4 regions of the Mesobacillus sp. QJM3NY_10 genome follow, and region 4 is predicted to be linked to each of the others. Evidence: a T-box and tRNA genes for the amino acid it is inferred to sense, from the RefSeq annotation. Region 4 holds a T-box; the other regions hold tRNA genes.
What was found. A T-box is a leader RNA that pairs with one kind of tRNA and senses whether it is charged. The one in region 4 lies ahead of argS (arginine--tRNA ligase), so its partner is inferred to be a tRNA-Arg.
Positions count from the first base shown of each region.

Region 1 (2,204 bases), 110 kb from region 4:
ATAAACTTTTAAATTCATTTCTTTATTTTCATCTATATAATATTTTTTACACACTGTTATTTTTGGAGGCGGCGTTCTTGAAGTCAGCAGGAATCATCTTTGGTTCAATCATTGTTTCATTTGCATTTAATCTTTTCCTAATCCCCCACGGAATCATGAGCAGCGGGATCAGCGGGCTTTCCATCATATTGTCAATGCTAACATCCATTAATACTGGTATTTACAATTTCCTTTTGAACTTCCCCCTATTAGTCTTAGGCTATTTGAAACTGGGACGTAAATTTATTTTATATACAATACTTTCCGTCATTACAATTTCTATCTCTCTTTATGCTATTCCAGTGTTTAAACTTGCTGAAGATGCGATACTTTCCTCTATATTTGGCGGGGCGATTGTTGGATTAGGTATAGGGATTATATTCCGTTCCTCTGGTTCATCAGGGGGCTTCGATATAATTGGGATGCTTTTGGCAAGACGCAAAGACTTTCCTATGGGAACACTTTTATTTGCGATGAACTCAGTCGTTATTTTGTTATCAGGCTTTTTGTTTAGCTGGGACGCTGCGTTGAATACACTTGTTTCCATCTTTGTTCTGGGGAAAGTGATCGATAAAATTCATACACATCATGTTAAGCTAACGTTGATGATCATTACCAGAAAAGGTGAAGAAGTAAAGCAGCATTTATTAAAAAATGTATATCGTGGGGTAACAGTAATAGACTCTGTTGGCGGATACTCAAACGAGAAAAGTAATGTCATCATCACCGTCATTTCCCGATATGAGCTCACCGAAGTTAAAACACTTATAGAGGAAATTGATCCTGAGGCATTTGTGAATATAACCGAAACCCTGGAGGTCATGGGCCTTTTTCATCGAAAACAGCATTAAGAAGCTGAGTAATCAGCTTCTTGGATGCTTTCTGAAATTAGAGGAAAATTTATCTTGAAATTTTTAGAGTTTCATCTTATAATAATTGAGTCGCTGCAATAAAGTATATTTCTTATCATGTCCCAGTAGCTCAGTAGGATAGAGCAACAGTTTCCTAAACTGTAGGTCGGGAGTTCGAATCTCTTCTGGGACGCTTAAAACCTTGATTTTTAATCAAGGTTTTTTTTATTGATATACCTATCTCCAATCGAACGAACATTCCCCGTAATTCAGTATTTGTTCCCGTGTATGACTGTGATACCTTATTCTCTTGCTGCCCTGTCAAGATTCCACCTTTTTCTTGACAGCTTTTCGACTGATGACCTCGACCTGTCAAGATTCCGGCTTTTTCTTGACAGCTTTTCGCCTCATGCCCTCGAACCTGTCAAGATTCTGGCTTTTTCTTGACAGCTTTTCGCCTCATGCCCTCGAACCTGTCAAGATTCCGAGTTTTTATTGACAGCTTTTCACCTGTTGACCTCGAACCTGTCAAGATTCCGGTCTTTTCTTGACAGCTTTCCTCCTGTTGCCCTCGAACCTGTCAAGATTCCGGCTTTTTCTTGACAGCTTTTCGCCTCATGCCCTCGAACCTGTCAAGATTCCGAGTTTTTATTGACAGCTTTTCACCTGATGGTCCCAAAGCTGTCAAGATTCCGCCTTTTTCTTGACAGCTTTTCGACTGATGACCCCAAAGCTGTCCAGATTACAGCTATACGCTCGCGGTTCCTTAATATTCTATTGTATCTTCCTTAGGCTAACTTCTAATTTCTCACTCTTTTATTTGAGAGCTTCTTTTATGATGGTGTCAACAGCAAATGACCATTTATATCTTGCTATGTTCCTTGTTTATTAAAAATTAAGCACTAAACAAGAGTATTTACTAGGAAGTAGGAACTAATCCCATGCTAAATGCGTCTATATAGGTAATAGCACTATTGGTTACTATTACTATCTCAATCTAATGAATACTAGGGATTAAAAGTTGTGGTTTGTGGTATTTATACACCACAAGCAATTTAGCAAAAGGGGCATTAACATGAAAACCAAAATAAAAGAGTTACCCTATTTATTATTTTTGCTGGTTATGCCAGTACTAGGTTTAATTTATAAAATCTTGAATAACAATCCACGAGAGGCTGTCATCCTTTCTACCAATGTTGACGATAAAATCCCTTTCCTTCCTGTCTTCATTTTACCGTATATCATTTGGTACGCGTTCATATTAGGTTATCTAGTTTATTTTTGGTATAAGGATACTCGAGTTTATTTAAAAAC
Region 1 is NZ_CM149675.1:2,691,850-2,694,053, forward strand. Features, by position in the region: gene AC0VX7_RS13485 (YitT family protein) at 78-890, shown strand; tRNA gene AC0VX7_RS13490 (tRNA-Arg) at 1,010-1,083, shown strand; gene AC0VX7_RS13495 (phosphatase PAP2 family protein) at 1,966-2,204, shown strand, end outside.
Region 1: it has a tRNA-Arg gene. The T-box ahead of argS (arginine--tRNA ligase) is inferred to sense a tRNA for this amino acid. The anticodon was not compared.

Region 2 (2,204 bases), 740 kb from region 4:
TTTTACAAGGACATTATTTAAATAATTTAGTGATTTTACTTTTGGACTTAATACATCCGGACGATTTCTTCTGGTCGCAACAGTGACAATTTCCAGTCCGCGTTCATACAATTCTCTTGGAAAGATAGAGAGCGGTTCAACAATGATGACGACATTCACTTTCGGGCACTTATAGGGATCCAGCCCCAAGTCCCCGACACCTCTGGAAACGACAATGCGGATATAAGCATCTCTGAGTTGATTCCGTTCCACTGTTTCAACAACCAGGCCGGTGAACTCCTCCTTAGAGTGTGGCATGTTCAGCATGATGGACTTAGCTGACCGGTAAAGTCGGTCCATATGTTCTTCCATCCTGAAAATATTGCCGCTGTATACCCGTATCCCTTCAAAAATACCGTCTCCGTATAGAAATCCATGATCATATACCGAAACCTTAGCATTTTCCTTGGTGACAAATTCACCGTTTAAGTAGATCCACTGATCGGGCACAATAAACACTCCTTTAACAAATAGACGCTTTAAATTATTAAATTAACAGGTTAAAAAAATACAGTTTTACATTATCAAAAAATTAATATAAAACCCTGGTTCACTTTAGATGCATTCAACTTGTTTTTTTTATTTGAGGATTATCTTACGCCCAATTTTCACACTCGTCAACACCCTTTTTCTAAATTATTTGATAATTTAGATTAGTTAGTTAATTTGTATCCGCTTACATTGTTGATATATTCACATTTGTAAAAAATAAAATTTTTTTATTGGACTTCAGCTTCCTAGCGGTTAGGAACGAGAGGACATAAAAAAAACTCACCTTTCAAAAAGGTGAGTTAAAGTATGTAGTTTAAATGGCGTCCCAGGAGAGATTCGAACTCCCGACCGTACGCTTAGAAGGCGTATGCTCTATCCAACTGAGCTACTGGGACTTGGTTGTTTTTTAAAGACAAGATTTATTATATTAGCCAAACAACTAAATGTCAATAACAAAATCATAACTTTTTTTCTGAGGGAAACCTGCTGATTCCCCTCAGAAAATCATTATAGTAGTTTCAACTCGTTTTGTGAAGTGAAAACTCCTGCCTTAACTCAGGCAACTCTCCATTGCCATAGTCATAGATCCGCAATATAGCTTTGTCGTTTTCCAGCTCAAGGATGGCATAGCTCTTTTCAGTCCTGCCCCGTGGCAGCCTGATGCTTCCCGGATTGATGAACAGTACATCATCGACCATTTCTGCTCCTAGCAAATGTGAATGTCCAAAGCATACGATGTCAGCTTGCAGTTCTTTCGCCTTATAGTATAAATTTACGAGAGTGGACTTTACTGAGTAGAGATGCCCATGCGTCACAAAGATTTTCACACCATCTACGTCATGGGTTTCATCATCAGGAAAATTGCCATAAAAGTCGCAATTCCCTTTAACCGAACTGAAATTCACAATAGCAGCATCGCTTTCAGAAAGCTCTGAATCACCACAGTGGATCATCAAGTCCACATCATTCCCATGCAGCTTCTCAATTCCCTCAAGTACCTCTGTTGATCCGTGGCTGTCACTGACAATCAGCACCTTACTCATGGCTATCTTCACGCTTTTTCAGGAGGTCATCCAGTTTTCTGATCGCATTGGCCCGGTGGCTGATTTTATTTTTTTCGTCTGAGGCCAATTCTGCCATAGCTTTCCCTTCTGTTTCTACGAAGAAAATCGGATCATAGCCAAAACCATTGCTACCGCGGCGTTCATTCAGTATTCTTCCTTCACATGTCCCGAATACCGTCACCGTTTCCTTGCCTGGCTCTGCCATTGCGAGCGCACAGCAAAATCTTGCGGTGCGCTCACTTTCTGGCACACCTTGAAGTTCCTCAAGAACTTTGTCGATGTTGTTTTCATCGTTTTTTTCAGAACCTGCGTAACGTGCCGAATAAACACCTGGTCGGCCTTCCAATGCGTCAATTTCGAGTCCTGAATCATCTGCAATTACTCTGACTCCAAGATTATTAGCGATTGTTTCAGCTTTTAAGATAGCGTTCTCCTCAAAAGTTGTCCCTGTTTCTTCTACATCTTCAATTTCTGGATAATCGAGCAATGTTTTTACCGCTAACCCTTTTGGCAAAAAAAGATTCTCGAATTCCTTAGCTTTTCCTATGTTTTTTGTCGCGATTATGACTGATTCCATTTTGAGATCTCCCCTATCTCTTTTTTCCGCCC
Region 2 is NZ_CM149675.1:3,542,486-3,544,689, forward strand. Features, by position in the region: gene ilvE (branched-chain-amino-acid transaminase) at 1-489, opposite strand, end outside; tRNA gene AC0VX7_RS17870 (tRNA-Arg) at 850-926, opposite strand; gene AC0VX7_RS17875 (metallophosphoesterase) at 1,050-1,574, opposite strand; gene AC0VX7_RS17880 (XTP/dITP diphosphatase) at 1,567-2,172, opposite strand; gene rph (ribonuclease PH) at 2,186-2,204, opposite strand, start outside.
Region 2: it has a tRNA-Arg gene. The T-box ahead of argS (arginine--tRNA ligase) is inferred to sense a tRNA for this amino acid. The anticodon was not compared.

Region 3 (2,204 bases), 1.4 Mb from region 4:
GTACGAGTCCATTGCAGCACATCGCAGCAGCAAATCAGAGTCTGTCCGCAGACGAATACCTCCGCAACACCCTCACAAGCTACAGGTGCACTAATTACTTCTTCACCAATACAGAAACCGCTCAAAACGTCGTCGGTTGTCACACCCTCTGGCAGCGTAAAGCAATCAGGTGGGAAAGTGAACGTGCAGTTAAACGTATCAGTTGTTTCTGGACATTCACAAGCATTTGGACACACGATGCAGTCTGGTACGCAAATTTCGTCGCAAACTGTTTCCCCACCAGCAGATATTGACGCACATGCAATTGTTGCAGTCGGTGGCTGGTTAAAAGTGAAACCAAAAAATTGGGAGAAGCCGGGCTGCAATTCACCTAGTACCTCTTGGTCTGGAATAAAGGCTAAGCCCTCTATACGAGTACCTTCTGGACCACATACACCTTCAGGACATCCATCTTGAGGTGTTTGTCCCGGACTTTCGAAATCAACAGGAACCAGTTCGGTTGGGATTGGATCGACATCTGTCTCCCAAACTTCGCTTGCAACAGGATCAGTTATAAAGTCCAGACAAGGCAAATCAATTCCTAATACCCAGTTGCTTAGAGCGGACGTATCATCTCCCACATTATCCACGCGGTAAATCCACCTGTAGCCACTCCCAAAACGCTCAACATCAACCAATGTCACAACAAAGCCATCAATGGTTACCGGCTCAAAGCAGCCTTCCGGAAATTGCTGCAATAAATTAAAATGTGGCATTTACATCTTCCTTTCAAAAATTTTAGAGGTTTTTATGCACCTCTCTATTACTCTATGAAAGGGAGGGGATGCTTGTTTAGGTGAATGCTCCTAGTCGTATACACTAATTTGAAAGTAATAGGAAAATTCACATATTTATAGGTGTTGAAAATAAAAAAATCCCGCCGAGCTTATAAAAGCTCAGCGGGATTTTAATGACGCCCTCGGCAGGAATCGAACCCACATCTCAAGAACCGGAATCTTACGTGCTATCCGTTGCACCACGAGGGCATGTTTCAAGTTAGCGTTACGCTTACCTATTATAGGGTAAGTTCGGTTCCTTTGCAAGGAGGATTTTTTGGAATGTCAGGCGTTGCTCTTGTTTAAAAAAGACATTCTTGGGTAAGATGGATACGGTACAGTAAATTGGAATATACATTATTGTCGAACAGTTTCTGCAGGCTAATCAAGCGATTCGTTTGACCTTTATTGACCATGCGTGTATCATAAAACTACATAGGTGTTCTGGCAAGCGAACCAGTTTATGCCAGCCTGCAATTTGCCTTATAAAAGGCAGTGACTGCTTTTTCAAGGGCAGTAAATGATCTTTACGTTAAAGGAGGAAAACAAACATGAACTTGATTCCTACAGTTATTGAACAAACGAATCGGGGCGAAAGGGCATATGACATTTATTCCCGCCTTTTAAAGGATCGCATCATTATGCTGGGAAGCGGAATTGATGACAATGTTGCCAACTCAATCGTAGCTCAGTTGCTTTTCCTGGAAGCTGAAAATCCGGAAAAAGACATCTCCATCTACATCAATAGCCCGGGCGGCAGCATCACTGCCGGCATGGCAATCTACGATACTATGCAGTTCATCAGACCAAATGTTCAAACAATCTGTATCGGTATGGCTGCTTCTATGGGTGCATTCCTTCTCGCTGCCGGAACAAAAGGCAAGCGTTACGCACTTCCGAACGCAGAAGTCATGATTCACCAGCCACTCGGCGGTGCTCAGGGACAGGCGACAGAAATTGAAATCGCTGCGAAGCGTATTCTTTTCCTTCGTGAAAAGCTGAATACAATCCTTTCTGAGCGCACTGGCCAGCCGCTTGAAGTCATTGCGAAAGATACTGACCGTGACAACTTCATGACAGCTGAGCGCGCCAAGGAATATGGTCTTGTTGACCAGATCATCACTCGCAACGTTCTTGAAGAAAAGAAGGACAAATAAAGCCGAATTAAAAACTCGCTCTCTATCGGGAGCGAGTTTTTTTGCGGTTCCTTTCAGAAACCTGGTTAGTTGCCCGGAATTCTTATTTCAAAAATTTAGTTCTCTTTCTGGATATATTCAGCTAGCTTTTCCACTGCTTCTTCTTCATCATTGCCTTCAGCGATCAGGTTCACGGATGCGCCAGCACTTACGGCAAGGCTCATCAATCCCATGATGCTTTTCGCGTTAACCT
Region 3 is NZ_CM149675.1:4,185,117-4,187,320, forward strand. Features, by position in the region: gene AC0VX7_RS21165 (hypothetical protein) at 1-755, opposite strand, end outside; tRNA gene AC0VX7_RS21170 (tRNA-Arg) at 954-1,025, opposite strand; gene clpP (ATP-dependent Clp endopeptidase proteolytic subunit ClpP) at 1,367-1,972, shown strand; gene AC0VX7_RS21180 (HPr family phosphocarrier protein) at 2,068-2,204, opposite strand, start outside.
Region 3: it has a tRNA-Arg gene. The T-box ahead of argS (arginine--tRNA ligase) is inferred to sense a tRNA for this amino acid. The anticodon was not compared.

Region 4 (2,204 bases):
TGTAGCGTATAAAGTGGCACCATCCGATTTTTTTATTAGACAAGGAGGGAGTTCAGATGCATCCAATTTGACTACTTGTGCCCCATCAGATTCTTCAAGCAGTCCCTTTTCCCTTAACATTTTCACGATTGGTTCCATTTTATCATTATAAAAAGCCTCTCCAGCAAATGAATCAAACTCAATTCCCATAAGGTCGTATATCTTTTTAAATTCCTTCAATGATTCATCCTTGAACCATTTCCAAAGCTCGAGTGCTTCAGCATCCCCATTTTCCAAGCGTCTGAACCAGTCGCGGCCCTCTTGTTCAAGCTGTGGCTGGCTTTCAGCGGCTTCATGAAATTTTATATACAGTGCAAGCAGCTCCTGTATCGGTTCAGCCTTCACTTTTTCCTCAGTGCCCCAAAGCTTATATGCCGTGATGAGTTTGCCAAACTGAGTTCCCCAGTCTCCTAGATGATTGATTTTCACTGTTCGGTATCCACATTTTTCATAGATAAGTGTAAGGGAATTCCCTATAACGGTTGACCGCAGATGGCCCATGGAAAATGGTTTGGCGATATTGGGCGATGAAAGGTCAATTGTTACAGTCTGACTTTCACCAAGGTTAAGGTCACCATAATGATTCTTTTTTTTTCGTATTTCGTTTAAAAGTTCTTTGGCGACATTTGCCTTATTTAAGAACGCATTTATATATCCGCCAACTGCTTCGAACCGATTGAATGACCCATCGACATGGCTTTGCAATCGTGAACTTAGATCTTTGGCTATTTCAGCTGGTGGCTTTCGTATCGTTTTCGCAAGTTGGAAACATGGAAAAGCCAAGTCCCCCTGGTGCAAAAATTTCGGTTTCTCAATTAACCTCTCTATTTCATTACAAGTAAGAAGCCCATCTATCTCGGCAGCAAGCAATTCTGAATACAGTTTTACATATTCCATTAGAAATCCCCCTTTATAAAATACAAAAAACTCCCGCCTCTATATAAGAGACGAGAGTTTATCCCGCGGTACCACTCAAATTGTTCCACACTAAGGAACCTTCTTTCATTGATAACGGGAAATTCCCGGCCGACCCTACTTCCATTCAGGCAAGCATCTCAAAAGTGCGCTTCATTACTCTGATGCACCAGGCTTCCACCGTCCCTGGCTCGCTGAAGCAAACAAAGAATAATTACTCTCTTCATCATCGATTAGATATTTTTACCATTATAAACAACTGCTATGTCATTTTGCAATCATTATTTTAGTTATTTAGAAAGGCTCTTTTCTCAAACTTTGTTGCTATTGAATACAAAATTGGAGTGAATGACCTATATTCCTTCGTAAAGTTGACGCTTCTTATGAGAAAAGAGCATGCAAACTCTATACCGACCTGCAAAACAGGTATATATGACGTTAAAATCGGCTTTAGGATTTTAACAACACTCTTTACGAAAACAGCGTTTAGATAAAACTATTTAACTTTTAATCCTGTGTTGAATTCTTGGATGGATCGATTGAAATCATCAAACGTTTCAATATAGTTACCGCTGGTATAATCGCCTATCACTTTCCGCCAGAAGTTCCTTGCGGGTTCATTTTTCTCTACCTGTGTGATACTCCATTTTCCAGGGAATTGATCAAACAGCTTAAATGCAACAATTTTGCCGAATCCTCTCCGGTAAAATTTCCTCATGATAAAAAACTCTAGGATGACATTTGGGTCTCCGCTTTCCACCATTGCAAAACCTGCCAGCTCCCCATTGTGGACTATAAAATAAGCGTGTAAATCAGCTTCAGACCAATACGGCTTCAAATCAAACGGTGCAAAACTTCCATTCTCTTCAAGTCTGATTTCCTGAAAGACGGTAAATTCATAAATATAAAATCGAATTAAATTGTGGAGAATTGCTTCATCCTCTTGTTTCACTCGCACTAAATCAATCACAGAGATTCCCCTTTTTTCAAGATATATATAAGAATTCGGCCATTTATCATGAAATCCTTTTTCTCCTGTAAAAGCTTTTTACTCCTCTCTGTTCGGATATAAATATTGGTAGGTTATTTCTTTACCTTTTAATGATATTTCAACTGTTTCTGAACCATCGGTGGATTCGAATGTATAAGATGAACCGCCACCCTTGCTCTGCTTCCAAACTCCGGTTGATTTGATTTTTTCGATATAATCTTTAAACTGTTGCGGTACCCCTTGCTCCCATACATATTTT
Region 4 is NZ_CM149675.1:2,797,672-2,799,875, forward strand. Features, by position in the region: gene argS (arginine--tRNA ligase) at 1-936, opposite strand, end outside; T-box leader at 980-1,193, opposite strand; gene AC0VX7_RS14045 (GNAT family N-acetyltransferase) at 1,451-1,924, opposite strand; gene AC0VX7_RS14050 (hypothetical protein) at 2,003-2,204, opposite strand, start outside.